3 regions of the Mesorhizobium sp. IMUNJ 23232 genome follow, and region 1 is predicted to be linked to each of the others. Evidence: predicted binding sites of a transcription regulator. Region 1 holds the regulator's gene; each other region holds the start of a gene.
What was found. The regulator HrcA, encoded in region 1, represses chaperone genes, less so after heat shock. The targets are predictions, from matches to a motif close to GTTAGCACTCNCNNNNNGNGAGTGCTAAC.

Region 1 (10,414 bases):
CGGCGGGCAATTGCGCTTGAGCGCGACCCGGCGGTGCAACGGTTTTTGCAGGGCAGGATGGACGAACTGCCGACGTCGCTGCTGAATTGACGGCGCCTTTATGCCTCAGGTTATTTTTATGACCGTCAGCGCTGACGGCCACGGCAAATGAACCTGCTATCTGATCACCTTCCGCTCACCAGAACCGGTGCATCTCATTGAGCTCCGCCACCAGCGGATCGCGCTTCAGCGCCTCACAAACGCGGATGATGTTCGTCCACTCGTCGCGCGGCTTATCAGCAATCGGATGCCAGTAGGCGAGCATCAGCAGATAGATATCGGCGATCGATCTTTGTCCGCCAACCAGCCAATCGCGGCCCGTCAGAGCTTGGTCCATGATCGAAAACCCCCGGTCGGCCTCGATAACAGCCGCTTCCTTCACCGCCTCCAGACCGCCTGGGTCGGTGGTCGAGCGCTCGCAGAAGAAGAAGCGCATCAGCGTCGGATAGAGCATGGACGACAGGAAAAACATCCAGCGCAGGAATTCCGGCCGGTCCTGCGAACCTGCTGCCGGGCCGAGCCCGGCATCGGGAAATGTCTCCGAAAGCAGCAGGCAGATAGCGCCGGATTCGGTGATGGTTCGCCCGTCCGGCAGCGTCAGCGCCGGCACTTGCCTGAGCGGGCTCAGCTTTTCAAAGCCTGCGGGCGGCGACGCCTTCTCGACATGGACGACTTCATAGGGCGCGCCGGCAATCGCCAGCGCCGCCTCAACGACGAACCCGCCGGAACCCGGCCGGCTGTAAAGCGTGTGCATGAAATCCCCTCCCGTTGTTTGCCTGACAGAACAGTGGGAGGAGGTTTTCGTCAACGCCGTGGCGGTCTAACAGTTTGGACCAGCGCGTGCCACCCTCCGTCTGCCCGCAAGGCATCGGAGCGCGACGGCCGCAGCCGGGCAGGGAACGGTCCGGATGTGCCGGGACAGCCTTCTTAGCCGCCCAGACCCTCGAACAGCACCGTCGACAGATAGCGCTCTGCGAAGGACGGGATGATCACGACCAGATTCTTGCCGGCATTCTCCGGCCGCGAGCCGACGACGATGGCCGCCTGCAGCGCCGCGCCGGACGAAATGCCGACCGGCACGCCTTCCAGCCGCGCGACCAGCCGCGCATTGGCGATCGAATCCTCGTTCGAAACCTTGACGATCTCGTCATAGATCGTCGTGTCGAGAATTTTCGGCGCAAAACCGGCACCGATGCCCTGGATCTTGTGCGGGCCGGGCTGGCCGCCGGACAGCACCGGCGAGGCCTCCGGCTCGACCGCCACCACATGCAGCGACGGTTTTCGCTTCTTGATCACCTGGCCGACGCCGGTGATCGTGCCGCCGGTGCCGATGCCGGCGACAAAAATGTCGATGCCGCCCTGCGTGTCGTTCCATATCTCTTCCGCCGTCGTCTGCCGGTGGATTTCCGGATTGGCCGGGTTCTCGAACTGCTGCGGGATCACCGCGTCGGGCAGCGTGGTGGCAAGCTCGTCCGCCTTGGCGATCGCCCCCTTCATGCCCTTGGCGCCTTCGGTCAGCACCAGCTCGGCGCCGAGCAGGGCCAGCATTTTCCGCCGCTCCAGCGACATGGTCTCGGGCATGGTGAGGATCAGCTTGTAGCCCTTGGCCGCCGCCGCGAAGGCCAGCGCGATGCCGGTATTGCCCGAGGTCGGCTCGATCAGCGTCGTCTTGCCGGGCGTGATCCGCCCCTGCGCTTCCAGCGCCTCGATCATGGCGACGCCGATGCGGTCCTTGACGCTGGCGATCGGATTGAAGAATTCGAGTTTTGCCAACAGGTTGGCGACGATGCCCTTCTCCTTGGCGAACTTGTCGAGCCGGACCAGCGGTGTGTCGCCGATCGTCTCGGTGATGGAATGGTAGACGCGTCCGCGTCCGGGAACGTGCGTCGTGCTGACCGGCTTGTTCATCGTTTCGCTCCTCGATTGATTTTGGCGGGCAAGATAGCCGAGATTGGTAGAGGTGCCGAGCCCCGGAATCGGAACATTAAACCGGCTTTGGCAACTTCAACGCAAAGCTGTTTGGCGAGAGCGACGAAAGCAGGAACAAATGCTTTTCATGGTCATCGAACGCTTCGAAAACAACGACATGGTTCCGATCTACGAGCGCTTTCGCGAGAGCGGGCGCGGCCTTCCGGATGGGTTGGAATTCGTCGACAGTTGGGTCGAAGCCAATTTCGCGCGCTGTTTCCAGGTCATGCGGTGCGACGATCCGAAGCTGTTCCAGCAATGGATCCTGCACTGGCGGGGAACGGGTGTGACCATGGAGATCGTGCCGGTCGTCGCAAGCGCCGACACGCGATCGGTCGTCACGTCCTACATCGACGCAAAGTCGGCGCCGGCTTGAACCGCGCGTTACTGCCGCGACGCAATCGCCAGCGCCGCACCCGCCATGAAGGTGGCGGCCGTGCGGTTGAGCGCCCTCAGCGCGCGCGGCGTCTTCAGGAACCAGCGCGCCTTCGCCGCCAGCGCCAGGTAAGGCACCAGCACGATCAGCAGCACGACGACAGTGATTGCCGCCAGCACGCCGTAGTCGCGAAGCGTGATCGTCTGGAGATCGACCAGCGTCGGCACCAGCGCAAGGTAGAAGATCATCGTCTTGGGATTGCCCAGCGTCACCGTCAGGCCGGCGACGAAGCTAGATGCCAGCCCACCCTTGCCCTTGCGCGCCTCGACGCTTTCCGGCGTGATCCCGCTTCTCCAGAACGTCCAGGCAAGATACGCGAGATAAGCGACACCGAACCATTTGACCACGAGGAACAGCATGCCGAAGGTCTGCGCCACCAGCGCCAGGCCGAGCACTACCGCCGTCAGATAAGTCAGGTCGCCGACGATCAGCCCGAGCGACATGAACAGCGACGAGCGAAAACCCGAACCCAGCGCACGCGCCACCAGCGCCGTCACCCCCGGACCGGGAATGGCAGCGGCCAGCGCCAGCGCGCCGCTATAGGCAATGAAACCGGCAAGCGTCATGGCTGCTCTCCGAAACGGGACGCAGCTATTGCCACAAATCCGCTGTATGGAAAATAGCGCAGCGCGGAATTTCCATCCGGGCCAGTCAAGGCGATCTTCGCCGGAATATTGGCGCTACGCGCAGCGTTAGTCTCGATGAAGCCGGAAGATCCGGCACGCTTGGAACGGACATGTCGCGCAATCGCGAAAACACCTACGGCTACGTCGCGATCGCCCTGCACTGGACGATCGCGCTGCTGTTTCTAGGCCAGATCGCTTTCGGCTTCTCGATGGAGCAGGTCAAAAGCATGGCCCTGCAGTTCGAGATGATCCAGTGGCACAAATCCTTCGGTTTCCTGATCCTGGCACTGGCGCTGCTGCGCCTGCTGTGGCGGCTGGCGGCGAGAAAACCTGGGCCGGTCTCCACGATGTCCGGCCCGGAGCGGGTCGCCGCGGAGATCGTGCAATGGACGTTGCTCATCGCCACGCTCGTAGTGCCGCTGGCCGGTTGGGCGCTGGCGTCAACCTCGACGCTGGGCATACCGAGCTTCGCCTTCAACCTCGTGGTCGTGCCGCATCTGCCGATGGCGCCTTCCGACGAAGCGGAAGCGTTCTGGCGCGAGGCACACAAACTCCTGGCCTATGGCGCCGGCGCGCTGGCCGTCGGCCACGCGGCAGCGGCGCTGGCGCATCATTTTGTCCTGCGCGACGACGTGCTTGTCCGCATGCTGCCCGGCCGGGCGGCACGGCCGGCGACGCGTCGCGTCACTCTGGAGACCAACGACCATGTCTGATCATGTCCCCCTGCGGGCCCGCGCCGGCAAACTTGCCGGATGGGCTCTGGCCGCAGGCCTCTTGCTTGCCGTCACGCCTGCCTCCGCCGACACGCTGTCCGAAGCAGCCGGCAACTACCGCATCGATCCCTCCTCCAGGATCAACTTCAAGGTCGACCAGGTCGGCGGCGGCGGCATCAACGGCAGCTTCGGCTCCTACAGCGGCTCCTTCAAGATCGACGGCAACAACGTCGCGAAGTCGAATGTGACGATCACCCTGTTCTCCAAGAGCGTGAAGGCCGACCAAGCACGCATCACGGATTTCCTGCGCTCCGACGCGGTGTTCGACATCGCCAACTATCCCGAAATCACCTTCCGCTCGACCTCGGTCACCAGGACCGGCAACGACGAGGCTCGCATCGACGGCGTGCTGACGGCGCGCGGCAAATCGCGAAAAGCGCAGTTCGCGGCGACGGTCGGCAAGCGCAACGGCAAGGCCATCTCCTTCCGCGTCACCGGCTCGATCTACCGCTCGCCCTACGGCATGGATGTCGGCACGCCGATCTATTCCAACGTCGTGCAGTTCGACATGACGCTGAACGGCACGCGCAAGTAGCGGTGAACTTGGCGTCTGCCGAAACGCGGCGCCGGTCTCTCAGTACCCTGCCTGGTCGAGCATCTGCTCCAGTTCGACCAGGTCCTGCGGCAGCGGCATGCCCATTGCCCGTAGCTCGGAGAGCTTTTCGCGCACCTGCTCGTGCACCTCGTGCGCGTCTTCGGGCCGGCTGACCATCTCTTCCAGCAAAAGCGCAATCTGCGCCTTAATCTGTTCCAGAGCCATGACAGCCTCCCGCCTCGTCACTTCATATGAAGGAGCCTATACCGGATCGGACGGCCGGGCCACGCCTACATGCGACGACGCGCCTACCGCAGCATCCTCGAGATCAACTGCGCCGTATAATCCACCATCGGCACGATGCGGGCATAATTCAGCCGCGTCGGCCCGATGACGCCAAGCGCTCCCACAACGCGCGCATCCTTGTCGCGATAGGGCGCCACCACCAGCGACGAGCCGGAAAGCGAAAACAGCTTGTTCTCCGAGCCGATGAAGATGCGCACGCCGGACCCTGCCTCGGCAAGATCGAGAAGCTGGATCATGCCGTCCTGCGTCTCCATGTCCTCGAACAGGTGCCGCAGCAAATCCAGGTCGGCCTGAGCCGTCACATTCTCCAGCAGATTGGCGCGGCCGCGCACGATCAGGCGGGCCGGCAGGCCGCTTTCGGCGCCGGCCCACACCGCCAGCCCCTTTTCCACCAATTGCTGCGACAGCGTATCCAGCGCTGCCTTGGTCTCCTCTTGGACACGCGCGATCTCGGTGCGCGCCTCGGCCAGCGTGCGGCCGCGTATATGGGCGTTGAGAAAATTCGACGCCTCCTGCAATTGCGACGCGGTCACGCCCGCCGGCAGCTCGATCACGCGGTTCTCGACGTCGCCATTCTGCGACACCAGCACCGCCAGCGCCCGCTGCGGCTCCAACGGGATGAATTCGATATGCTTCAGCGGCACCTCGCTCTTGGCCGCCAGCACCAGCCCCGCGCCGCGCGAGGCGCCGGAAAGCAGTTGGCTGGCCTCCGTCAGCATCTGCTCGACCGACACCCCCTGCCCCGATGCCTTGATCTGCGTGTCGATCGAGCGGCGTTCCTCTTCCGTCAGGTCGCCGAGTTCGAGGAAAGCGTCGACGAAGAAGCGCAGCCCCCTTTGCGTCGGCAGCCGCCCGGCCGAGATATGCGGGGCATAGATCAGTCCAAGCTGCTCCAGGTCGCTCATGACGTTGCGCACGGTGGCCGGCGACAGCGTTGCCGGCAGCATGCGCGAGAGATTGCGCGACCCCACCGGCTCGCCGTCGAGCAGATAGGAATCGACGATGCGCCGGAAAATATCGCGCGAACGGGCATCGAGCGATTGCAGGGTTGGATCTTTGATCGGCGTGTTCATGTCCTTGTGAAAGATATAAACAGCGTGGCCCACCTGACAAGCGGAACCCGATGATCGAGACCGAACGCCTTATCCTCCGTCCCCATATCCTCAACGATTTTGACGAATTGCTGGCCGTCAGCAACGACGCCGAAGTGATGCAGTTCATCACCCATGGCGCGCATGCGACCCGACAGGACGTCTGGAACAAGCTTCTGCGCAACATCGGCCATTGGACGGCCCTCGGCCATGGCGTCTTCGCCGTCGTCGACAGGCAGACCGGCCGCTATGTCGGAGACACCGGCCTTGCCGACTTCCATCGAGATCTCGGCGACGACTTCGATCCTTTCCCGGAGGCTGCGTGGGTTTTCGCAGGCCACGGCCAGGGCAAAGGCTACGCCACCGAAGCGGCACACGCTGCCCATCGCTGGTTCGACGCCGAACGTGGCGCCCGGCGCACCGTCTGCATCATCGATCCGGACAATGCCGCGTCCATCGGCGTCGCGCGCAAGCTCGGCTACGGGCACTACGGCGAGATCGAATACAAGGGCGATCACGTGCTGAAATTCGAACGCCTGCCCTGACCGCTTTTCCTTTGCTCTGCCTTGCGCGCGGGTCTACAAGCCCGCCACGATTTGAACCCTAGGAGTATTGATGCGTCCCTCCAAGAGACAGCCCGACGAAATGCGCGCGATTTCTTTCGAGCGCAACGTCTCCAAACACGCGGAGGGCTCCTGCCTGGTGAAGTTCGGCGACACGCATGTGCTTTGCACCGCAAGCCTCGAGGAAAAGGTGCCGGGCTGGATGCGCAACACCGGCCGAGGTTGGGTGACGGCCGAATATGGCATGCTGCCCCGCGCCACCGGCGAACGCACCCGCCGCGAGGCCTCCACCGGCAAGCAGGGTGGGCGCACGCTGGAAATCCAGCGGCTGATCGGCCGCTCGCTGCGTGCCGTGGTCGATCTTCAGGCACTAGGCGAGATGCAGATCACGGTGGATTGTGACGTCATCCAGGCCGATGGCGGCACCCGCACCGCCTCCATTACCGGCGGCTGGGTGGCGCTGCACGACTGCCTGCGCTGGATGGAGACTCGCCAGATGACGACGGTGTCCAAGGTGCTGAAGGACCATGTCGCCGCCATCTCCTGCGGCATCCATGACGGCCAGCCGGTGCTCGACCTCGACTATGTCGAGGATTCCGCCGCCGGCACCGACGCCAACTTCGTCATGACCGGCAAGGGCGGCATCGTCGAGATACAGGGCACGGCGGAAGGCGCGCCGTTCACCGAAGAGGAATTCGCCGCCCTGATGGCGCTCGCCCGCAAGGGCATTTCACGGCTGGTGAATCTGCAGCAGATGGCAGTGGCCTAGCGGCGCAATGACCCCTTCCGCCATCCTCGAATCCGCGCTCTATGTGACCGATCTCGATGCGGCGGAAGTTTTTTACCGCGACGCGCTCGGTCTGTCGCGGATCGCCCGCGTCGACGGCCGGCACGTCTTCTTCCGCTGCGGCCAGGGCGTGCTGCTGCTCTTCAACGCCGAGGCGACCAAAATCCCGCCAGCACCGGAAGCGAGATTGCCCGTGCCGCCGCACGGCGCCGCTGGCCGGGGCCATCTCTGCTTTGCCGCCACGGCGCAGGAAATTGAACAGTGGAAAACCCGGCTCGCGGCACTGGGAATCACCATCGAGGCCGATTTCGAATGGCCGAATGGCGGCCGCTCGATCTATTTTCGCGATCCGTCTGGCAATTCGCTCGAATTCGCCGAGCCGAGGATCTGGGGTTTTTGATGCGGCCACTAGCCGAGAAGAAACTGGTCGTCGCCAGCCATAACGGCGGCAAGCTGCGCGAGTTCGCCGACCTGATGGCGCCCTTCGGCATCGAAGCGCGCTCGGCGAAGGATTTTGGCCTGCCCGAGCCCGACGAGACCGGCACGACCTTCGAGGAAAACGCCTACATCAAGGCATTCGCGGCGGCGAAGGCCACCGGCCTGCCGGCGCTGTCCGACGATTCCGGCCTGTGCATTGACGCGCTTGGGGGCCAGCCCGGCGTCTACACCGCAACCTGGGCCGAGACGCCGGACGGCGGTCGCGACTTCAACCTCGCCATGCAGCGCGCCGAGGTGGCCCTGCAGGAAGTCGGCGCGACAGAGCCGGCACAACGCACCGGCCGCTTCGTCGCCGTCATCTGCCTCGCCTGGCCGGACGGCGAGGCCGAATATTTTCGCGGCGAGGCGGAGGGCCACCTCGTCTGGCCGCCGCGCGGCGACAAGGGTTTCGGTTACGACCCGGTCTTCGTCCCCGATGGCCACGACCGCACATTCGGCGAGATGAGCGCCGAGGAAAAGCACGGATGGAAGCCCGGACAGGCCGACGCCCTGTCGCACCGCGCCCGCGCCTTCCAGAAATTCGCCCGGGCGAAGCTGGGCTCGGCGTGACCGGATGATCGGCGATCCGGGATTCGGAGTCTACGTCCACTGGCCGTTCTGCGCGGCCAAATGCCCCTATTGCGACTTCAACAGCCATGTCCGCCACCAGCCGGTCGATCAGCCGCGTTTCGCCGCCGCTTTCGAGCGCGAGATGGCAACGACGCGCGAGCGCACCGGCCCGCGCACCGTCACCAGCATCTTCCTCGGCGGCGGCACGCCGTCGCTTATGCAGCCGGAGACGGTTAGCGCGGTTCTTGACGCGATCGCCCAGCACTGGACGGTGCCAGCGGACATAGAGATCACTTTGGAGGCTAATCCTTCCTCCGTCGAGGCCGAGCGGTTCCGCGGCTACCGTGCCGCCGGCGTCAACCGCGTCTCGCTCGGCGTGCAGGCGCTGAACGATGCCGACCTGCGTTTCCTCGGCCGCCTGCACAATGTCGAGGAAGCGCTCAACGCGATCGGCCTTGCCCGCGACATCTTCCCCCGCCTCTCCTTCGACCTGATCTACGCGCGCCCCGGCCAGACGCTAGATGCATGGGAGGCGGAACTCAACGAAGCGATCGGCTACGCCGCCGACCATCTTTCGCTCTACCAGTTGACCATCGAGGAAGGCACGCGCTTCCACGCGCTGCATGCCGCCGGCAAGATCGCTATGCCCGACATGGACCTTGCCGCCGATCTCTACGACCTGACGCAAGCCGTAACGGCGGCGCGCGGCCTGCCGGCCTACGAAATCTCCAACCACGCCCGGCCCGGCGCGGAGAGCCGCCACAATCTGACCTATTGGCGCTACGGCGAATATGCCGGGATCGGCCCCGGTGCTCATGGCCGCTTCGTCGAGCACGACCGCCGCGTCGTCACGGTGACGGAGAAGACGCCGGAAACCTGGCTCAACCTGGTCGAAGCCAAGGGCCACGGCGTCGTCGATGGCGAAATCCTCAACCGCTCGGAAGAGGCCGACGAGTTTTTGCTCATGGGCCTGCGGCTGGCGGAAGGCATCGACCTCGACCGCTACGAGCGCCTCTCCGGGCGCGAACTCTCGCCGGAGCGGCTGGCCATCTTGCAGGGCGAAGGGCTCGTCGCCTCGATCGGCAATTCCCGCCTGCGCGCCACGCCTGCGGGGATGGTGGTGCTCAATGCCGTGGTGGCGGATTTGGCGCGGTAACCTCGCCAATGAAGAACGTCCTGTTCGTCTGCAGCCAGAACCGCCTGCGCAGTCCGACCGCCGAGCAGGTCTTCTCCACGCGTCGCGACATCGAAGTGGCTTCCGCCGGAACCAATCATGATGCCGACAATCCCCTGACGCCCGAACTCGTCTCATGGGCCGATCTGATCTTCGTCATGGAGAAAGCTCATCGGGCGAAACTCCAGAAGAAATTCAGGAGCAGCCTCAAGGGCGCCCGGATCATTGCCTCGACATACCGGACGATTATGCGTTCATGGACCCTGAACTGGTCAGACTGCTCGAAACCCGTGTCTCGCGATATTTGGGTTGAATCGATTGCCCGGAGCCACTGAAATGAACACCGCTTTGTCTTCCTGGCAGTTCTGGGCAATCCTGTCAGCGGTCTTCGCCGCTCTCACCGCGATTTTCGCGAAGGTGGGCGTCAGCGGCATCAATCCGGACTTCGCTACGTTGATCCGGACAGTGGTGATCCTGGCTGTCATAGCCGCGATCGTCGCCGCCACCGGTCAATGGCAACCGCCCGCATCGATCGGCGGCCGCACATGGATGTTCCTCATCCTGTCCGGCCTGGCGACCGGCGCGTCCTGGCTCTGCTATTTTCGCGCACTGAAGCTGGGGGACGCGGCGCGGGTCGCTCCGCTAGACAAGCTGAGCGTGGTCCTGGTCGCGGTCTTTGCCGCCGCTTTTCTTGGCGAGCGGCTGACTTTTGCGAACTGGCTTGGCATCGTTCTTATCGCGGGTGGAGCGGTTTTGGTCGCCTACCGCGCCTGAACGGTTCTGCGAGGCGCTGGCGATGCGGCCGACGAATGCGTCGAAACGCGCCGGCATCGTGGTCAGCGCCTTTCCGCTTCCGCCGCCGCTATGGCGCGGGCGAGCCGGTTGCGGCAGGCCTCCAGCCTCGTCCTGATGTCGGACGGGTGAACCGTCAGGGCGCTGGTTTCCTTGCGCTTGGCGGTCTTGTCGGCCTTGGCGGGACGATCGACATAATAGGGCGCGAAAGCGTCCTGTATCTGAAGTGATTCCATGAACTCCTCCTCGGGCGGGAATTAACGGGCGGGCGGCGATA
Region 2 (10,414 bases), on a different contig from region 1:
GAAGTCGAAGATGCGCTTGATCGCGACCTCCCGACCCTGTGGCGAGAGGAGGACGCGCTAGAGGTCGCCGAGAACAGACGGCGGGGCGCGGGCAAGGCGGCGCGGACGCGTTCAAGCGGGGCCCCGCAAGTCGTTCCTGTGGGGACGAAGAGGGGGCACAATGAAACAGGAAACGGTCTGAACGGATGGGACGCCTTCGATAAGGATGGGTTGTTGCGCGATCCTTAGCGGCCCGTCTTCAATGGCTATTTGTATGGGACAGGGAGGAATAGCGACGCGCAGCGCGCTCTCGTGTTAGCGCGCAGCGATCCATCGCGACTCGCTGCTTAGCCAACCTGCCTCGATCAACTTCTATGCATCCCTCGGGCAACGAGACGAGAAAGTCGTTCCGAGAATGCTTTGGCATCCGCCGGCTTGTCGCCGTCGAGGACACGGGCCTCGTCGTAGAGAAGATGTGCGATGTCCTCCTTGAAGGCCCGTTCATCCTTTCCAAGCTTTGCAAGTTCTGCGATGCGCTCATGCCGTGGATTGATTTCCAGAACAGGTTTCGCAGCCTTGTCGAGACGGCCTGCCGCATTGAGCAGTCGCTCGAATTGCCGATCGGGACCATGCTCCGGCGCGACCAGGCAGACCGCGCTTTCCGTCAGGCGGTCGGAGGGCTTAACGTCGGATACAGAGTCGCCGAGCACTGTCTTGACGAAGGCCAGAAACGTGGCGATTTCCGATGACGTTTCGGTGTCGGACTTTGCCGCCTTGTCGAGAAGCGGGATCTCCGAAAGGTCAGCCGCGCCCTGCGTTACCGATTTGAACGGCTTTCCCTCAAACTCCGGCGCGATCGTCACCCAGAAGCTGTCGACCGGATCCGTCAACAGCAGGACTTCAATGCCGCGTGCCTTGAAACCTTCAAGCTGGGGCGAAGCTTCCAGCCGGGCGCGATCTTCGCCGGTCATGAAAAAGATCGCCTTCTGACCCTCCTTCATCGCCGCCACGTAATCGGCGAGGCTGCGCAGTTCCTCGCCGAAGCCGGTCGACCAGAAGCGCGCCAGCTTGAGTAACTCTTCGCGCCGCTCGTAGTCCTCGTAGAGTCCTTCCTTCAGGACGACCCCAAAATTCTCCCAGATCTTCGCGTAGGCTGCGGCATCGTTTTCGGCCAGCTTGGCGAGGTCGGCGAGGATACGGTTGGTCACGCCCTTCCGGATCGCGGCCAGCAATGGGCTTTCCTGGATCATCTCGCGCGAGACGTTGAGGGGCAGGTCGGCCGAGTCGACCAGCCCGCGGACGAAGCGCAAATAACGCGGCAGGAGGTCGGCATCGTCGGTGATGAAAACGCGCCGCACGTAAAGCTTCATACGCCCCTTGCGGTCCTGATCGAAGAGATCGAACGGACGTGAGCCGGGAACGAAAGCCAGAACGCTGTATTCCTGCCGGCCTTCAGCGCGGAAATGGATCGTCGCGGCCGGTTCGTCATACTGGCCGGCGACGCTGCGGTAGAAATCCGTGTATTCCTCCGGCTTGATCTCGCTCTTCGGTTTTACCCACAAAGCGGTGCCGTCCGCGATGTCACGCGCCTCTGAGCCGGGCTTCTCGATGAGAGATATGGGTACAGGCACGTGACCAGACTGCGACTTCACCAGCCGTTCGAGCTGATAGCTTTCGGTGTAGGAGGCGGCGTCCTCCATGAGATAGAGCACGACGCGGGTGCCGCGCTTGGGTGCTTCACCAAGTGCAACCGAACCGATATCATAGGAACCCTTACCATCGGAGGACCAGCGCCAGGCTTCCCCCCTGCCCGCCTGACGGCTGATTGCATCGACCCTGTCGGCCACCATGAAGGCGGAGTAAAAACCGACGCCGAACTGGCCGATCAGTTGCGTCTCTTCGTTTGCTTTGCCGGCTTCGAGGCGCTCCACGAATGCACGCGTGCCCGATCGGGCAATGGTGCCCAGCGCCTCCGCCATTTCATCGCGACTCATGCCGATGCCGTTGTCCTCAACGACAAGCTGCTTCTTATCGGGATCGGCGGCGATCGTAATGCGCTGCTTCGGGTCGTCGCCCAGCAGTTCGGGACGGCCGATCGCCTCGTAGCGCAGCTTTTCGCAGGCGTCGGCGGCATTGGAGATTAACTCCCGCAGGAAGACGTCCCGGTCGGAATAGACAGAATGCACCATCATGTGGAGCAGCCGCGAGACGTCCGCCTCGAAGGTTCTCGTTTCCGTTTCCGTGGTCTCTGTCGTCATCTCGAAATTCCTGTGCCGCGATCTGCAAGAAGGCCAGCAATCGCAAAAAGCATCTGATTTGCAAATGGGCCGACCGATTTGCCCACGCCGGCGGCCTAACCCCTATCGCTTAAGTCCTGGTATTTGCGCTGGGAGACGATGCTGTCGATACTGCGGGCATTAGCGCGTCCATGTCCGGAACGAGTATGTCGTTGCGGCGGGCAAAGGCGACGAACGTCGATCGCACTGTCTCCTCATCGATCTCGCCGGCAATGCCAGCCTTGCAGGCATTGAGCGCAACGGCATGGCTGCTGTTGCGGCTCGCACCAGGCCAGTCCTGCAGCAGGGCGTATGCTTCCAACACAGTCTCGATCCTTGCGGGCAATCCCATGCCGACCAGGACCGTGACGGGTTCCTCAAAGCGGATGTGTTGCATGGCTCGAAACTCCCTTCCGTTGTCCTGACGGCGGCGCGGGACGTGCGGCAGTCGCGTGCGTGGCGCGGCGTCGGTAGGCAGACTGCACGATGATGCCGTCCGGCCCCGGATACGTGATTGTAGGTGTGGCGATATCGACATCCGTCAGCTTGATCGGTGCGTTGACCGGGGTGGATTTCGGGTTGCTTAGGCTGGGTGGCGGCAGAGCCCTGTGGGCCTTGACCAGTGCCTCGAGCCAGGCTGCTATCGCAATCGGCGCGACGGCCCGTCCGTCAAGCCAGGTAGTCACCTCGCTTTCGAGACAGCCGAGTTGTTCGGCGAGGTCTGCCGCGCTCCATCTCAGAGTCTTCAGACATTCACGCAATCGTCCTGGAATCATGTCGGACCTTCGTTGCGGTTCGGTGGAGCTCGCGCGAGCTTCCACCATCGTCAATGCCGGAAAGACCTCGCCCGGAAGCGAGGCCTGCGCTTCACGATCCGCTGCTCACGGATGTCGCCGATGCCGACACGTGCTGCGCGGCGAGGAACATCAGCGTGGAAGCAGCCGTCCGGCGGCTCCAACCGGCGGATTCGGCCATGTCGATCAGTCCGTCCAGCAGCGGCTTCAGCGCGCTCCTGCACTCCGTTTCGTGGGCCAGAAACTCTTTGGCCGGATGTGTCGGAGACGGAACGCTTCCAATACCTGTCATCATATTCATGGCATCCTCCGAAGTCGGTCTGACAGACGCCCGCTCCCGATCAGGGAGCGGGCAGCTTCATCGAGATCTCAGAAGTCCATTCCGCCACCGCCCGGCATTGCAGGAACCGGCGCTTCCTTCTTCGGCTTCTCGGCCACCATCGCCTCGGTTGTGACGAGCAGACCGGCGACCGATGCCGCGTCCTGGAGGGCGGTGCGCACGACCTTGGCCGGGTCGATGACACCCTGGCTGTAGAGATCGCCGAACTCGTTGGTCTGGGCATTCCAGCCCCAGCCAAACTCGCTCTTCTCGCGCAGCTTGCCCACAATGATCGAGCCCTCGGCGCCGGCATTCTCGGCGATCTGGCGAACCGGGGTTTCGATGGCGCGGCGCACGATCTCGACACCGGTCTTCTGGTCGGGATTATCGACCTGCACCGCATCAAGAGCCTTGGCGGCCCTCAGCAACGCCACACCACCTCCCGGCAGCACACCTTCCTCGACCGCAGCGCGGGTAGCGTGCAGCGCGTCGTCGACACGATCCTTGCGTTCCTTGACCTCGACCTCGGTCGAGCCGCCGACACGGATGACGGCAACGCCACCGGCCAGCTTCGCCAATCGCTCCTGCAGTTTCTCGCGATCATAATCGGAGGTCGTCTCCTCGATCTGCGCCTTGATCTGGGCGACGCGGCCCTGGATCTCCTCCTTGCGGCCGACACCGTCAACGATGGTAGTGTTTTCCTTCTCGATCACCACCTTCTTGGCGCGGCCGAGCATCTGCAGCGTCACGTTTTCCAGCTTGATGCCGAGATCTTCCGAGATCGCCGTGCCGCCGGTGAGGATCGCGATGTCCTCCAGCATGGCCTTGCGACGGTCGCCGAAACCCGGCGCCTTGACGGCTGCCACCTTGAGTCCGCCACGGAGCCTGTTGACGACCAGCGTCGCCAGCGCCTCGCCCTCGACATCCTCGGCGATGATCAGCAGCGGCTTGCCCGACTGAACCACCGCTTCCAGCACCGGCAGCATCGCCTGCAGGTTGGAGAGCTTCTTCTCGTGGATCAGCACATAGGGCTCTTCGAGCTCGACGCGCATCTTGTCCTGGTTGGTGATGAAGTACGGGCTGAGATAGCCGCGGTCGAACTGCATGCCCTCGACCACCTCAAGTTCGGTCTCGGCGGTCTTGGCTTCCTCGACGGTGATGACACCTTCGTTGCCGACCTTTTCCATCGCCTCGGCAAGGAAGCGGCCGATCTCGGCATCGCCATTGGCCGAGATGGTGCCGACCTGGGCGATCTCGTCGTTCTTGGTCACCTTGCGGGCATTGCTCTTCAGTTCCGCGACGACAGCATCCACCGCCTTGTCGATGCCGCGCTTCAGGTCCATCGGGTTCATGCCGGAGGCCACCGCCTTGGCGCCTTCCTTGACGATAGCCTGGGCCAGCACGGTCGCGGTCGTGGTGCCGTCGCCGGCAAGATCATTGGTCTTCGACGCCACTTCGCGCACCATCTGCGCCCCCATGTTCTCGAACTTGTCCTCGAGCTCGATTTCCTTGGCGACCGTCACACCATCCTTGGTGATGCGTGGCGCGCCGAACGACTTGTCGATGACGACATTGCGGCCCTTCGGACCGAGCGTCACCTTCACCGCATTGGCGAGGATATCGACGCCGCGAAGCATCTTCTCGCGGGCTTCGGTATGGAACTTTACTTCCTTTGCAGCCATTGGATCACTCCTTCAATTAGGCAGCTTCGTTGACTGATTGACGTTCGAGAAGCCGTCAGGCGGCCTTCTTCAGCGTGGCGGTCTGTTCGATCACGCCCATCACGTCGCTTTCCTTCATGATGATGAGGTCCTCGCCGTCGAGCTTGATCTCGGTGCCGGACCATTTGCCGAACAGGATGCGATCGCCCGCCTTGACGTCGAGCGGCTGAAGCTGGCGGGCCTCGTTGCGGGCGCCTGGGCCGACGGCGATGACCTCGCCTTCCTGCGGCTTTTCCTTGGCAGTGTCGGGGATGATGATGCCGCCGGCCGTCTTTTCGTCGGCCTCGATGCGGCGGACCAGGATACGGTCATGCAATGGACGGAACGTCATGTCGTTCTCCTCATGGACAAACAGATTTTGAGGTTCCTCCGCACCCGGCCGGCAATATCGGTTCGGTGCGGGGCGCGCCGACCCCTCTCAGGCATCGCGCGAATATCGAGCTAGTTTTGGAATTTTCCGGTTTCAAGAGGTCGGCACAAAAATTTTAGCACTCGCAACTTTCAAGTGCCAACGGACTGTTATCACGCAGCTATTTCGTTCGAGCTGGAATCTTCCTGCTTGAAATTTCGCGGCGATCCAACAAAATTATCCGAGCCCGGTGCCGCCCCTGTGCAGCCGGAAACTGAACGCAATCGAGGAGTTTTTTGCAGACGGAGGACATCGATGAACCGACAGAAATTCTCGCCGATCATTCCCTCTCTCGCCCCCGAAACGTCGGACCTTTCGCTTGACCGCCTGCTTGCGCCGGCCAGGCACTTCAAGCACCCCGACGACGTGCTCAGCGAGGCCACGCTCGAACTACAGGAAAAACGCGCCATTCTGTCATCGTGGGCTTCGGACGCCTGCGCCGTGGAATCGATGCCGGCGCTGCGGCAGCCGCCAGGTGCTGAGCAGCCAATCTCCTTCGATCAGATCATGGATGCGCTGCGGCAGCTCGACAGCGATGCATCGGCGCGCCAATCCGCGTCCTGCGAGTTCTCTCACAGCTTCGACAGGCTGGATGCCTGAGGTTCGCCAAAGGAGAATCATATGGTGACGAGGGTCAGCAGGGAGTTCCGCCTGCAGATGGAAGGCTACGGCCTCACGACAGCCGAGATCCACTATCATCTTCCGGATCACCCGAGCCTGTTGCAGCTCTATGTCTGGCAGGACTACGACCTCGCGCCGGAGTTTCCCGAGTTGAAGGGTTTCCTCAGCTATTGGGAGCGTGAACTGGAGGGGGCACTACATTCGGTGCGCGTCGCGCACAATCGTCTGATCAAACCGTCCGAGTGGAAGGCGATCGAGGGCCTCATAGCGATACACTGATAGGCGCTATTGATGCTCGTCCGGATCGGGCAGTTCGACCAGCGCAGCAACGGTTCCCGGTACCGGCCGGCCTTCACCCATCAACACTCGTATTCGTGCCAAGCCGAGGCCTCTCACAGTTCCTGAACAGAAGCCCGGTCGCAAATCTCTCCGCGATTGCGGTCTCGTCGACGGGCCCGAGAACGGGTCGTCCGCCCAAAGCATCGCAGTGGCCACGCTGCCTCCGAGCGATGTTTCGCCCTGACAGTTTCCCGTTCGCTTTCAGCATCTCTTCGGGGTCTTGACGCAACAAAAAACAGTTCTCAAATCCAATTTGCCGGTCGCCAGACGGGGCCGGTACAGTCAGGGAGCGCCGGCTTCTTGGCGCTCCTCATGTCTATGTTGCTCATTGGAGGATATAGCTATGAGAACCGCATTCGACTTCTCGCCGCTCTACCGGTCGAGCATCGGCTTCGACCGGGTCTTCAACCTGCTCGAAAACGCGAGCCGGCTTCAGGCCGTCGATAACTGGCCGCCCTACGACATCGCTCGCACCGGTGAGAAATCCTATCGCATCACCATCGCGGTGGCGGGCTTTGCCGAGGGCGATCTCGACATCACACTGGAGCCGAACCTTCTGGTCGTCACCGGCGAGCGGAACGAAGAGGAAGGGGCCGAGTACCTGCACCGCGGGCTTGCGGCGCTGCGTTTCGCCCGCCGCTTCGAACTTGCCGATCACATGAGGGTCGGCGGGGCTTCGCTGGCAAACGGCCTTTTGATCATCGACCTGGTGCGTCAGGTGCCTGAGGAGATGAAGCCGCGGCGCATCGCCATAGCAGCCGGCGATGCCACGCCGACGGTCGCGCAGGTCGAGGCGAACAAGCAGGCTGCGTAAGGCGCTGCTCACCAGAGACGCGACGATTCCCGGCGCCGGTAGCATTGCCGGCGCCCAGGGTCGTTCTGCACATTGCAAGCACAAGGAGAAGACACATGACCATTCGTGATCTCATCCCGTGGGGACGGGATTCCAACCAGACACCGGCCGTTTATCGCGACAACGACCGGGATCCCTTCATGGCACTGCATCGCGAGATGAACCGGTTGTTCGACGACGTCTTCCGCGGCTTCGATACGCGGCTGCCGTCGTTCGGGGGCTTTGCCTCGCGTGGCGCCAATTGGCCAAGCGTCGAGATTTCCGACACTGAGAAGGAAATCCGCATCACGGCGGAGGTGCCCGGCTTGGAGGAGAAGGACGTCGAGGTCCTGCTCGATGACGGTGTGCTGACGCTCAAGGGTGAGAAGCGTTCGGAGACTGAGGACAAGGACCGCCAGTTCTCCGAGCGAGTTTACGGCCGGTTCGAGCGCCGCATCCCGCTCGGTTACGAGGTCGAGCAGGACGAGGTTGATGCACACTTCCGCAATGGCGTGCTGACCGTGATCTTGCCCAAAACCGCCAAGGCACAATCGCAGGCCAAGCGGATCGCAATCAAGGGCTGACGATAACAATCCAGGAGGCGGAGGCGACCAGAACGGCCGCCTCCCACATGTTTTTGGCACCGCGCTGTGCGCGGCACGCGACGTCTTCCGCGGGTAGATCAATCAACAGGAGGCTGCCTCTCGTTCTTGTCGGTCGCCTGCCATTCGAGAAACAGGCTGTATCCCACAGCTAACAGCACCGGGCCGAGGAACACCCCGATGAAGCCGAAGGCCAAAATGCCGCCGAGGAAGCCGAAGAAACTGAGTAACACGGGCAAGCTGTTCGCTTGCGTTAGGAGATAGGGCCTCAACAGGTTGTCTATGCTGCTCACCAGCAGCAGCCCCCATCCCGCGACAAAGATGCTCCAGCCAACCTCTCCCTGAAAGAACAACCACAGCGCGACAGACCCCCAGACCAGCGGAGGGGCGGCGGGCACGAAGGACAGAAGAAAGGTGATGAAGCCGAGCAGCAGGGCCTGAGGCACACCTGCTATCCAAAACCCGAGCCCGGCCAACAGTCCTTGCGCAATAGCCGTCCCGATTACACCGTAGACGACCCCGGTGACTGTTGATCCAGCAACCAAAAGCAGATGGCGTGCGCGAGTGCCACCGATCCGCTCGGAACTGCCGCGCGCAGAAGCCGCTATCTGGCGCCCGTACCGATAAAAGAAGAACGCGATGAACACGCTTAGGACCAGTTCGAGGAGTCCGACGCCCAGAACAGCACCGCTGGCTACGGCGATGTCGGTCGCGGGACGTATCAGCTTCGTCAGTTCGACGAGGAACGCCGGTGCATTGTAAGCGAGACCCTGCCAATAGAGGGCGAGACGCTCTCCTATTAAGGGGAGTTCGGCTACCCAGGCAGGCGGCGCGGGCGGTCCTTGCTCAAGAAGGCGGTTCACCGCCTGGGCTACAGTCGCCACACTATCGGCCAGTGTTGCCACCAAGATAGCAAAGGGAGCCACGACGACGGCTGCTACAAGGAGTGTCATGAGAAGCGCGGCAGGCGTCCTCCTTCCTCCCAAAAGTCCCTCGAACCAGAGGTAAATTGGCCAGGTAGAGAAGCAGAGCACAGCGGCCCAAATCAGGGCAGAGAGGAATGGCCAGAGAACAACAATGCACCCGACGCCTAGAAGCACGAGTGCGCCAATTCCTAAGATCTGCTCAACTGGTCGGTCAAATACCATTATGCGTCTTGCAGCCCCATCAGGTCTCGGCAGCCTCAAAATCCCTCCGGGAAATGCTGCCTTGAACCCAACAAACCATATGGGTTGGCTGGTTGGCACGCCACTATTTCGGTCACCGCTGGCTGACTGGGCGTCAGGCTAGAGCCGCAACGACCAGAGGGCTTCGCCCAAGGCAAGAGCGGGCGTCACGGCGATCCGCTTGCTCAAGGCGACCGCGGCTTAAGTCACTTCGTCGGTGACAACCTCGAACCTTACCAGTTGCGATTGACCAAAGCTGGTCGAAAGCGCCACGTCCGTGGCATCGCGACCGGTCGCCATCAGGATCCGCCCGATCCTCGGCTTGTTATGGCGCGCATCAAAAGTGTACCAGTTGCCACCGAGATAGGCTTGGAACCAGGCACTGAAATCCATCGGATCGGGGACGGGCGGAACGCCGATGTCGCCCAAATAGCCTGTGCAATAGCGCGCCGGAATGTTCATGCAGCGGCACAGCGTGATCGCAAGATGGGCAAAGTCGCGGCACACTCCTGTCCTGTCGGTGAAGCCGCCATAGGCGGTGCGCAATGCGTCGGCGTTCTGGTAGTTAAAGGCGATGTGGCTGTGGACGAAATCGCAGATGGCCTGTACCCGCGCCCAGCCGGGTGGAGTGTTTGAGAAGTTGGCCCAGGCGAAATAGCCGAGCCGGTCGGTGTCGCAATAGCGGCTGCCAAGCAGGAAGACGAGCACGTCGTCGGGCAGGTCCTTGATGTCGTGCTGGACAGCGTCCCACGCTACGACATCCGGCCGGCCGCTGTCATGGATAAGAAACTCTGACGAGATCTGGATTGTCCCTGCCGGTGCCGTGATGCGGGTGCAGCCGTTGCCGAAGCCATCAATGTAGCCGCGCGCTTCGACCCGAGGATCAAACTGGATGGTCGCATCGGTGAGGAGGTCCGGCCGGCGGGAAGGATGCACGTCGAGCACGAGCAGCATCTGCGTCGGTTGGGGGCATTGGTAGGCAAGCGTGAAACCGGCTCGGATCTTCATGATGCCCCTTGTTTGCTGACTCCATCAACGCCTGGAAATTCGCCCAGTTGCTTTACGATGTGATCGTTCAGGCATCGACATGTCGTTCGGTTGTTACATTGACCTGGACTGTCATTCCGAGATCGTCCGAGGCCTTTCCATAATAGCTCCCGGATAGCGGAACGGCCTGTCCAGGATCGCGCGCAACCGCCACTCTTATCAAGTCGCGGTTGCCAACGATGCCGTTCGTCGGATCGAACTCGACCCATCCGGCGCCAGGCAGATAAACTTGGCACCAGGCGTGGGTCGAGCCCCCACCCAGATTGGGCTTTCCATCGCGGCTTGACACGTAAATGTAACCGGTGACGA
Region 3 (10,414 bases), on a different contig from region 1:
AACGCTCGAGCGCGGCTTTTATATTGTCTTCCCGCGCTTCGATGCCGACTACGCAATTGTCGGTGAAGGAGACGGCAGCGTCGCTCAGCAACTGCACCGACTGGAGGAAATTGTAGGCCATCAGCGGGTTGTAGACGTTGAGCTCGAAATGGCCCTGGCTGCCGGCGAAGGTGATGGTGGAATTGTTGCCCATGACCTGGATGCACACCTGGGTGAGTGCCTCGCACTGCGTCGGGTTGACTTTTCCCGGCATGATGGACGAGCCGGGCTCGTTTTCGGGCAGTGAAAGCTCGCCGAGACCCGAGCGCGGGCCGGAGCCGAGCAGGCGGATGTCGTTGGCGATCTTGAACAGGGCGGCGGCGGCCGAGTTGAGCGCCCCGTGCGAGAACACCATCGAATCATGCGCGGCCAGCGCCTCGAACTTATTGGGCGCGGTGACGAAACCGATGCCGGTGATGGCGGCGATGCGCTCGGCGACTTTTTCGGCAAAGCCGATCGGAGCGTTGAGGCCGGTGCCGACCGCCGTGCCGCCTTGCGCCAGTTCCTGAAGCCCGGGCAGCGTCAACTCGATGCGCTGGATCGACGAGGCAACCTGCGCGGCATAGCCGGAAAATTCCTGGCCGAGCGTCAGGGGCGTGGCGTCCTGCGTGTGGGTGCGGCCGATCTTGACGATGTGGTCGAAGGCTTTCGCCTTTGCGTCGAGAGCGGCGTGCAGGTGCTTAAGCGCCGGCAGAAGGTCGTGGGTGATGCGCTCGGCGCAGGCGATGTGCATGGCCGTCGGATAGGTGTCGTTCGACGACTGGCTCATATTGACGTGATCGTTGGGATGCACGGGTTTCTTCGAGCCCATAACGCCGCCCAGCATCTCGATCGCCCGGTTCGAGATCACTTCGTTGGCGTTCATGTTGGACTGGGTGCCCGAACCCGTCTGCCAGACGACCAGCGGAAAATGCTCGTTGAGCTTTCCGTCGATGACTTCCTGCGCGGCCTCGACGATCGCAGCGCCGATCTTCGGGTCGAGCCGGCCGAGTTCCATATTCACTTCGGCCGCTGCGCGCTTGACGATGCCGAGCGCCCGAACCACTGACAGCGGCTGCTTTTCCCAGCCGATCTTGAAATTGCCGAGCGAACGCTGCGCCTGTGCACCCCAATAGCGGTCGCTGGCGACTTCGATCGGCCCGAACGTATCGGTCTCGGTTCTGGTCTGGCTCATCTGCTTCCCTCATGCACGCGTTTTCGCCGGTGGCGTATCGCGTCGCACAACGGGCATCAAGCGAAGATTGGACCGCGCAACCACCCAAATCGGTTCAAACGGAAAAACCCGCTTTTTCCGAAGCTTGCCTGAACAAAAGTCTAATGGCCCACTGTGACCGGTCAGGCGTTGACGGGTTGGGCGCGGACATGGATGCCAACGGCGGTGCCGAGGGGCTCGGTGGCCCGCGCCGTAATTTCGAAACCGCATGCGGTCAGTTTTTCGCTAAGCAGGGTATTGATCTTTCCTGCCTGCGCCACGCCTGGCGGTTCGTAGAACAGGTCGAGCCAAGCGCCCGGCTTTGACAGGCGTCGCACCGCTTCCAACTCGCGGCGCGGATCGATCCAGAAGACATTGACGTTGACGGCAAAAATCCGGTCGAAGCGCATGCCGCCGAAATTGGCGTCCGCAAATTCCGCGGCATGGAACGAGACGCGGCCAGCGGCGACGTCGGCGGCATTCCGCTTTTGCGCAGCGGCGATCATCTTGGCGGAACGGTCGATAGCGACGAGGCTGCCCGCGGCAAGCCGCTCGCAGACGAGCCCGGCGAGCACGCCATGCCCGCAGCCGACTTCCAGTAGATCGGCGGTACCGTCGAAGGCAAGCTGTCGCGCGGCCCAGAGCAGACGCGGCGGAATTTTGTCGGTCATGTCCTGACAAAGCGAGTTCTTGTGGAGCGACGACTATCCCCGCCGCGTGTCGTTTCATCAAGCGTCGGCAAAAATAGAAACCGCCCCGCCGGTGAGGGCTCCGGCGAGGCGATTTGTGTCGTTGGCCATCCTTCCGACTCGTCATCCAGATAACCATTGCACATCCCTAGAATGCCTGGGGCTCCGGAGGGTTCCGCCCGATTTTTCAGAAATCGCGCGTTGACCGGGAGCATCGTCACGCTGGGCTGCGGGAGAACGCGTTCGGCACTCGCCTGTTGCCGCGGCGCCGGTGTCGCGCTACCCACACTATGAAGCCGCCGGACGGCCTGTCCGGGCCTGGGGGAAACATGAGCGAGTTCGTCCTTTATATCGGCAACAAATGTTTCTCCTCGTGGTCGCTGCGGCCGTGGATTGCGATGCGGCATCTCGAAATCCCGTTCCGCGAAGAGTTCGTGCGGCTGCGCACGCCCGAAACGGCGGCAAACCTTGCAAAAATTTCGCCGACGGGACAGGTGCCGGTCCTGAATCACGATGGCAGGATTGTCTGGGAAACCCTTGCGATCCTTGAATATTTGAACGACCTCTTTCCGGAGAAGCGGCTCTGGCCGGCCGATATCGGCGCCCGCGCCCTGGCACGTGCGGTCGCGACCGAAATGCATTCCGGTTTCAGGGAGCTTCGCTACGGCTGGCCGATGAACCTGCGCCGGCCGAAAGCCCACAAGCCGATGCAGGACGAAGGCGATGACAATCGCAGGCGCATCGAGGCGATCTGGCGGGAGTGCCGGGAAAAATACGGGCAGGGCGGCCCGTTCCTGTTCGGCCATTTCACTGCGGCCGACGCTATGTACGCTCCCGTCGTGACCCGCTTCGATACCTATGGCGGCGAACTGGCGCCGGACATCCGCTGTTATGTCGACGCCGTGCTGGAGACGCCGGCTATGCGCCACTGGTACGCTGAAGCGGCGAAAGAGCCGTGGCCGGAACCCGGTCCGCACGAACAGGACTGAGCAATCGCTTCACGCCGGCTCCACCGGAGCCTATAACCGGCGCAGCCAAAAGGAGCCTGCCGAATGACCGCGACATCCGCCTCGAAGCCGCTTGCGGGAAAAGTCGCGCTGGTCACGGGAGCTTCGTCGGGCATCGGCAGGGCGACGGCCCTGGCGCTCGCCGAGGCCGGCGCGGCGGTGGCGATCGTTGCGCGCCGCGCCGACAGGCTGGCCGAACTTGCCGCCGCGATCGAGGCCGCCGGGGCCAAGACCCTGGTGATCGAAGCCGATCTTGGCGATGCCAGCACCCCCGCTCAGGTGGTCGAAAAGGCGGCGGCGCGCTGGGGGCGTCTCGATATCGTCGTCAACAATGCCGGCGTCATGTTGCTGTCCTCGGTGGCCGAAGCGGTCGGCGAGGAATGGCGCCGGATGATCGAGCTCAACCTGTTGTCGCTGATGAATGTCACCCAGGCGGCGCTGCCGCACCTCAAGGCCGGCAAGGGCCATGTAGTCAACATCGCGTCGGTTGCCGGCCGTGTCGCCAATCCCGGTGCCAGCGGCTATGCGGCGACAAAATTCGGTGTCGTCGCCTTTTCGGAGGCGCTGCGCCGCGAGGTTTTTTCGGACGGCGTTCGGGTGACAGTCGTCGAGCCAGGCCTGGTACGGACTGAACTTGGTGACCATATCACAAATCCCAATTCCAAGGTGGGGTTGGAACGCCGGCTGGCCGAGATCGAACCGCTGGAAGCCGAGGACGTGGCCGCGGCCATTTTGTTTGCGGTGTCGCAGCCGCCGCGCGTGAGCATCAACGAGATATTGATTCGGCCGACCGGGCAGGAACGCTGAGCGCACGGCGTAAACGTGAAGGGTGAAGGCGCGGCGACCCGGCCACGCATTCCGCCGATCAAAATCCCTCACAAAGCAAAAACGCCTCCCGCACCTTTGACAGTGCTGGAGGCGTCTTTTTGTCCTTGGCTGCCTTTTGAACTGCCTTGGACACCCGGATAATGCGCCGCCGGCAAAAGGGTTCCAAACTTTTGGGATTTTTTCAGCACGACCCACGACAGCAAAAAAGGGCGGCCTTTCGACCGCCCTTTCTTATTTTCGAAGCCTTGTTTGGCAGGCTCCTCGGGTCAAGCCCGAGGACGGACTTAGAAATCCATGCCGCCCATGCCGCCCATGCCACCGCCCGGCATTGCCGGAGCCGCTGACTCCTTCTTCGGAGCCTCGGCGATCATGGCCTCGGTGGTGACCAGCAGGCCGGCAACCGAAGCAGCGTCCTGGAGGGCCGTGCGCACAACCTTGACCGGGTCGACGATGCCCATGGCGATCATGTCGCCATACTCGCCGGTCTGGGCGTTGTAGCCGTAGGTCGCGCCCTTGTTCTCGAGGATCTTGCCGGCGACGATCGAAGCTTCCGCTCCGGCGTTGGCGGCGATCTGACGAGCCGGGGACTGCAGCGCGCGGCGCACGATGGCGATGCCGGCAGCTTGGTCGGAGTTGACGCCGGTGGCCTTGAGGTTGGCCGAAGCGCGGAGCAGAGCGACGCCGCCGCCGGCGACGATGCCTTCTTCCACCGCAGCGCGGGTGGCGTTCAGCGCGTCGTCAACGCGGTCCTTCTTCTCCTTGACTTCCACTTCCGTCGCACCGCCGACGCGGATGACCGCAACGCCACCGGCGAGCTTGGCCAGACGCTCCTGCAGCTTCTCCTTGTCGTAGTCCGAGGTGGTCTCCTCGATCTGCTGCTTGATCTGGGCAACGCGGCCCTGGATCTCGGCCTTCTTGCCGGCGCCGTCGACGATGGTGGTGTTCTCCTTGGAGATCGACACCTTCTTGGCGCGGCCGAGCATGTTGAGGCCGACATTCTCGAGCTTGATGCCGAGGTCTTCGGAGATGACCTGGCCACCGGAGAGGATCGCGATGTCCTCCAGCATGGCCTTGCGGCGGTCGCCGAAGCCCGGAGCCTTGACGGCGGCGATCTTCAGGCCGCCACGCAGCTTGTTGACGACCAGCGTGGCGAGCGCCTCGCCCTCGACGTCTTCCGAGATGATGAGCAGCGGCTTGGAGGTCTGCACGACGGCTTCCAGGACCGGCAGCATGGCCTGCAGGTTGGAGAGCTTCTTCTCGTGGAGGAGGATGTAGGCGTCTTCCAGGTCAGCTACCATCTTGTCCGGGTTGGTGACGAAGTAGGGGCTGAGGTAGCCGCGGTCGAACTGCATGCCCTCGACGACTTCCAGCTCGGTCTCGGCGGTCTTGGCTTCCTCGACGGTGATGACACCCTCGTTGCCGACCTTCTGCATGGCTTCGGCGATCATCTTGCCAACCGACTCGTCGCCATTGGCGGAGATGGTGCCGACCTGGGCGACTTCTTCCGAGGTCTTGATCTTCTTCGAAGCCTTGCCGAGCAGGCCGACGACTTCGGTGACGGCGAGGTCGATGCCGCGCTTCAGATCCATTGGGTTCATGCCGGCGGCAACTGCCTTGTGGCCTTCCTGGACGATCGACTGAGCGAGAACGGTCGCGGTCGTGGTGCCGTCGCCGGCGATGTCGTTGGTCTTCGAAGCGACTTCGCGGACCATCTGGGCGCCCATGTTCTCGAACTTGTCGGCAAGCTCGATTTCCTTGGCGACGGTGACGCCGTCCTTGGTGATGCGCGGCGCGCCGAACGACTTGTCGATGACGACGTTGCGGCCCTTGGGACCGAGCGTGACCTTCACCGCGTCGGCGAGGATGTTGACGCCGTGCAGCATGCGCTCACGGGCGTCGCGGGAGAATTTTACGTCTTTGGCAGCCATTGTTTGAATTCCTTCGGAATTGAGGCAGTAGGGAGTAGGCAGTAGGCAGTCGGGGCGGGGCAGATCGACTGCCTACTGCCCACTGCCGATTGCCCAAATTCAGATCAGCCGATGATGCCCATGATGTCGGATTCCTTCATGATCAGAAGGTCTTCGCCATTGAGCTTCACTTCGGTGCCGGACCACTTGCCGAACAGGATGCGGTCGCCGGCCTTGACGTCCAGCGGAACCAGCTTGCCGGCTTCGTCGCGGGCGCCCGAACCGACGGCGATGATCTCGCCTTCCTGCGGCTTCTCCTTGGCGGTGTCCGGGATGATGATCCCGCCCTTGGTCTTCTCTTCGGATTCGACGCGGCGAACGACCACACGGTCATGCAGCGGCCGGAAATTCGACTTTGCCATGATTGACTATCCCTGAATGCGGATGTTGAAAGGGGTTTCCTCCATCCGGTCTGACCGGATCGCGGTTAGCACTCGCCTTGGGTGAGTGCTAACGTGGCGCGGAGATAGGCCCTGGCCATCGCGATGTCAAGAACGCGGCGAGGCGGGTAGCATCCGATTTTGGGTAGATTTTTTGCAGCCGGCGCCAACGCCGCGGCAAAGTCTTCGCTTCGGCCGGGCGCAGCGGGGCAATCCAAACAAATGCCCCGCCAAGGCGAGGCATTAGAACAGGCGATAGGCTCGGCCGGGTCAGCTTACGATGCGCAGGTTCGAAAGCTCGTTGGCGATTTCCTCGAACACGACGTCCAGGGTAGCGCCGGTGGCGTTCCAGAACAGCACCTTGTTCTTGTCGATGCGCGACGGCGAGGCGCATTCCTTCAGGAGATTGATCTGCGTCTTCTCCGCCGTCTTCGTCTCGTCCAGATCGAGGGCAACGGTTATGACGATGATCTTTCCCCCATTGTGGATCTTTTCCCCTTCTTTATTTGGGTCGGGTATCATTCGGGAAAAGGTACTATTGTTGCAGAGCGACTTGAAGTGCTCGTTCATCGCCGCGGTGTAATTGGCGTTGGTGAAGGTGGTCTTGGGGATCGAGGTGCTGGTGCCCTGGAAGATACGCCCTGTCTTCGTGGTGTCGACGATCAGCCGTGTATAGCCGAGCGAGGAGTAGATCGACCGGTTGCCGGCGCTGTCGGAGTAGCGGTTGCCGTATTCGTCGCCGAGCGAATCCGGCGTGTAATAGGTGTTCGCGCCGTCGGTCACGACGATCACCACCTTGTCGTTGCCCCTGTCGGTCTCCGGTCGTCCGCCGGTGAACGGCAAGGTGCTCGACACCGTCCTCCACCCCCAGGCCATGCCTTCGGGAACGTTGGTTGCGCCGAGCGGCTGCATGGCGTCGATAGCGTTGTTGATTTTGGTCACGCCGGCCGCGACTGACACGTCGGTGAGGGGGGTTATCGCGGTCGTCGAGCAACTCTGGTTGGGACCGACAAGGGTTTTGTCAGTAGCGGATCGGAAGGTTTCCGCCCCCTTCTCGGGAGCTGTCGTCGGAAAATACTTCGGCATGTATTTCTGCCGGCGGTTGTTCTCGTTCCCAGTGTACACATCCGGCCACCAGTTGTTGTAGGACCGGATCGGGTCGGACTCGTCGGGCGCGAACATGGGGACGAACAATGTCGCCGGCGTGCCGGTCGACGGGGTCGTGTCGTCCACGTCATAGGGTGAGGGACGCGCTTCGACGCAGCCTTTCCAGGTGGCAAAGGGGGCGTATGTAGGCTGGTCGTAACCGACGTCCTTGTAGTAACCTTGTGTGCAGTTTCCTCTCCAGTCCTTTTGGGTGCAGACCCATTCGGTCCCGGTCTTTACGAATGTATGGCCGCTAATGCGCTGAAGGTCCTTGTACATCGTGAAGCGCGTTATTTTCTTGTCTTTCTCTGTGCCCCAGCCTGTTCCCTTCTTGTACCAGACCCCACCGATGTTCTGGACATATCTGTCGCCGTTAGCTGTGGCTTGGGTTGAGTCCATCGTCCCAGCCCAGTCGAAATTCTCATGATGGATCGGCGAGATGCCGTCCCGGTCCATCCATGTCTTGTCGGCGTTGTCCGGCCCGATATTGACCGACGCGGCGAACGGCACGACGGAGAATTGGACGGGTTGGGCGACCTGCCTCATCTGGTCGGCACCGTTGGCCAGGGTGGTGACGAGTTCCTTCGCCGCCGTCTTGAGCAGATCCATTCGCATCGTACTGGAACTGCCGCCTTTTTCGGACATCGAGCCGGAATTGTCGAGGACGAGTGCGACCTCCAGCGTGTTCTTCAGCCTGATTTCGGAGGTCTCGCTGAAGGTGACCTTGGTCACGGCATTTTTGCCGAGCATGCTGGTCAGCGCCGGCAGGAAATAAGGATTGTATGTGACGGTGGCCGTGAACTTCATCGTGCCGCCGCCGGTATTATCCTTCGGCTGGACGAGCGTGAGTTCCACCTTGCTCGGATCCAGGCCGTTCAAATTGGCCTTGAAGAAGTCCTTGGCGTATTTCTCGACCTCCTCGTCGGTTTTGCCGTCGATATAGAGGCGGGCCGCGGCGAAGTTGGCGGCGTCGAGGGCGGCGAGGGTCTGGCCGCGTTCGCGTGTCATTTCGGTATAGTCTATCGCGAGCGCGAGACCGCCCATCATCGGCAGCATGCAGATTACGGTCATCATGGCGTAGTTGCCACGCCGGTCGGCCCAGAATTTCCTGAACATTTCACGCACCCGATCGTAGATTATCGAATGACGGTCGCATGAATAGTTGAACATCCCGTCAGCCGGGATGGTTAAAGTTTGCGGGCAAAGTTCAAGCTGGATTAACCATTTCCCGGGCCGGGATAGCTGGCGATCGGTTCAGGAGGCTGGATCGCCTAACCGGCCGGCCCTGTATCGAGGCGCGGCCGGCCGCAGTGGTTCGCCGGAGGGCTCAACCGGCGGCGCCAGGATGATCTCCCGCGCCGTCTGTGCGGCGGACCGTCCCGGCTGCCGAGCCGCAGGCGCGTTCCTGCGGACTTCGGCGGACAGGTCGCGGATGGCCGCATCCATCGAACGCGCCAGCCGCACGACCTCGTCATGTGCCTGCCTGGACCGCAACAAGGCGCGCAGAGCAAAACCGGCCGATGCCGCGGCAAGGACCAGCGTCGCGGTGGCGGTCGCCAGCACGAGGTCGGCGATCGGCACGCCGATGCTGACGGCGCCCTTCAGTGCGATGAAGCAAACGGCGCAAACGACCGCCGTGCAGACGATCAATCTCCCCGACATGGTCCTCGTCCCCGGTAACACCGCGCCGTCCCTTGCGCGTTCCGATCCGTGGGAAGCAACTTCCCCGCTGCTATCTTGCATGGCGGGGCGAGGCTGTTAAGTCAAAGCTGGTGACACGGTGAAAACTCTCGGTTAATCCGGATGCCGCCGAGTGCCGACCGGGAGAACCGGGGCTACGGCAGTGAAATAGCAGCATACGGTGCGGCCTTGGTAAAATTCGTTCGATCGCTGGATGAGCTGTCCAGCTATCCCGTCATTTTCTGCGACGTCTGGGGCGTGCTCCACAATGGCGTGCACAGCTTCCACGACGCCGTTTCGGCGTTGGTGCTTGCTCAGGACAGAGGGCAGGTGGTCATCCTGATCACCAATGCGCCCCGGCCGGCCGCGCCGATCGTCGCGCAACTCCAGGCGCTTGGCGTGACCGGCTGGGACCGCGTGATTACCTCGGGCGACGTGACCCGCGAACTCGTCGCCAACGGGCCGCGAAAGATTTTTCATCTTGGGCCCGAGCGCGATCTTACCCTTTATGAAGGGCTCGACGTCGAAATCGTCGAGGATTTTGAGGCGGTCGCGGTGGTGTGCACAGGGCTGTTCGACGACGAGACCGAAACTCCGGACGACTATGCGGACATGCTGCGACGCATGCGGGCGCGCGACCTGCCTTTCATCTGCGCCAATCCCGACATCGTGGTCGAGCGCGGCGACCGCACGATCTACTGCGCCGGTGCCCTGGCGCGCGCCTATGCGCAGCTCGGCGGCCGCACGCAGATCGCCGGCAAGCCGCACAGGCCGATCTACGACGCCGCCATGCATGCCGCCGCCGAGGTGCTCGGCCGTGACCTGTCGAAAAACGAAGTGCTGGCCGTCGGCGACGGCGTCCTGACCGATGTGAAGGGGGCCGAGGATTACGGGCTGGACGTACTCTATGTCTCGGGCGGCATCCATGCCAGGGATTACGGCGATGTCGACGATCCCGACCGCGAGAAGCTGCTGGGATTCCTGAGCCGTCACGGGCGCCTTCCGGTCGCCGTGATCCCGCGCCTGAGATAATGCGGGGCCGCGCATCATGATGACGGGCGAGTTTGAATGCCTCGTGGGGTCCGGACGGCTGCCGGAGCGCCTGCGCGGCGGCGTGGTGGCGATCGGCAATTTCGACGGCGTGCATCGCGGTCACCAGGCCGTGTTGGAGCGGGCTCTGGAAGAGGCGCGCGCGCGCAATGTGCCGGCGCTGGTGCTGACCTTCGAGCCGCATCCCCGCACCGTATTTCGCCCGGACATTCCGCTGCCGCGCATCACGCCGGCGCCGGTCAAGGCGAGGCTGATCCGGCTGCTCGGCTTCGACGCGGTCGTCGAACAGGAATTTTCGCGCGAGTTTGCCCAAAAGTCGGCGGACGAGTTCATCGACGAAGTGCTGATGCGTCAACTCGGCGTTGGCCATGTGGTGACGGGTTTCGACTTCCATTTCGGCAAGAACAGGCAAGGCGATCCGGCCTTTCTCGTCGCG

Region 2: the regulator HrcA is predicted to act here: its motif matches at 5,574-5,602, upstream of ACH196_RS24400 (co-chaperone GroES).
Region 3: the regulator HrcA is predicted to act here: its motif matches at 6,149-6,177, upstream of groES (co-chaperone GroES).

Annotation. Positions count from the first base shown of each region.
Region 1 covers NZ_JBIRCY010000002.1:47,679-58,092, forward strand. Annotated here, with positions in the region: gene ACH196_RS02080 (RNA polymerase sigma factor) at 1-90, shown strand, start outside; gene ACH196_RS02085 (glutathione S-transferase family protein) at 176-793, opposite strand; gene cysK (cysteine synthase A) at 967-1,947, opposite strand; gene ACH196_RS02095 (DUF3303 domain-containing protein) at 2,087-2,383, shown strand; gene ACH196_RS02100 (LysE family translocator) at 2,392-3,009, opposite strand; gene ACH196_RS02105 (cytochrome b) at 3,180-3,782, shown strand; gene ACH196_RS02110 (YceI family protein) at 3,775-4,377, shown strand; gene ACH196_RS02115 (hypothetical protein) at 4,417-4,602, opposite strand; gene hrcA (heat-inducible transcriptional repressor HrcA) at 4,686-5,756, opposite strand; gene ACH196_RS02125 (GNAT family N-acetyltransferase) at 5,807-6,319, shown strand; gene rph (ribonuclease PH) at 6,390-7,106, shown strand; gene ACH196_RS02135 (VOC family protein) at 7,114-7,524, shown strand; gene rdgB (RdgB/HAM1 family non-canonical purine NTP pyrophosphatase) at 7,524-8,171, shown strand; gene hemW (radical SAM family heme chaperone HemW) at 8,176-9,327, shown strand; partial or broken gene ACH196_RS02150 (low molecular weight protein tyrosine phosphatase family protein) at 9,336-9,658, shown strand; gene ACH196_RS02155 (EamA family transporter) at 9,682-10,119, shown strand; gene ACH196_RS02160 (hypothetical protein) at 10,182-10,373, opposite strand.
Region 2 covers NZ_JBIRCY010000038.1:31,872-42,285, forward strand. Annotated here, with positions in the region: gene ACH196_RS24375 (hypothetical protein) at 1-228, shown strand, start outside; gene htpG (molecular chaperone HtpG) at 345-2,237, opposite strand; gene ACH196_RS24385 (DUF982 domain-containing protein) at 2,347-2,652, opposite strand; gene ACH196_RS24390 (hypothetical protein) at 3,123-3,350, opposite strand; gene groL (chaperonin GroEL) at 3,419-5,050, opposite strand; gene ACH196_RS24400 (co-chaperone GroES) at 5,106-5,420, opposite strand; gene ACH196_RS24405 (hypothetical protein) at 5,754-6,098, shown strand; gene ACH196_RS24410 (usg protein) at 6,120-6,398, shown strand; gene ACH196_RS24415 (Hsp20 family protein) at 6,802-7,272, shown strand; gene ACH196_RS24420 (Hsp20/alpha crystallin family protein) at 7,368-7,874, shown strand; gene ACH196_RS24425 (AI-2E family transporter) at 7,973-9,043, opposite strand; gene ACH196_RS24430 (transglutaminase family protein) at 9,260-10,066, opposite strand; gene ACH196_RS24435 (transglutaminase N-terminal domain-containing protein) at 10,134-10,414, opposite strand, start outside.
Region 3 covers NZ_JBIRCY010000006.1:125,946-136,359, reverse strand. Annotated here, with positions in the region: gene fumC (class II fumarate hydratase) at 1-1,213, opposite strand, end outside; gene ACH196_RS06475 (class I SAM-dependent methyltransferase) at 1,375-1,902, opposite strand; gene ACH196_RS06470 (glutathione S-transferase family protein) at 2,250-2,909, shown strand; gene ACH196_RS06465 (SDR family NAD(P)-dependent oxidoreductase) at 2,973-3,734, shown strand; gene groL (chaperonin GroEL) at 4,040-5,683, opposite strand; gene groES (co-chaperone GroES) at 5,788-6,084, opposite strand; gene ACH196_RS06450 (pilus assembly protein) at 6,373-8,364, opposite strand; gene ACH196_RS06445 (hypothetical protein) at 8,503-8,910, opposite strand; gene ACH196_RS06440 (TIGR01459 family HAD-type hydrolase) at 9,052-9,960, shown strand; gene ACH196_RS06435 (bifunctional riboflavin kinase/FAD synthetase) at 9,980-10,414, shown strand, end outside.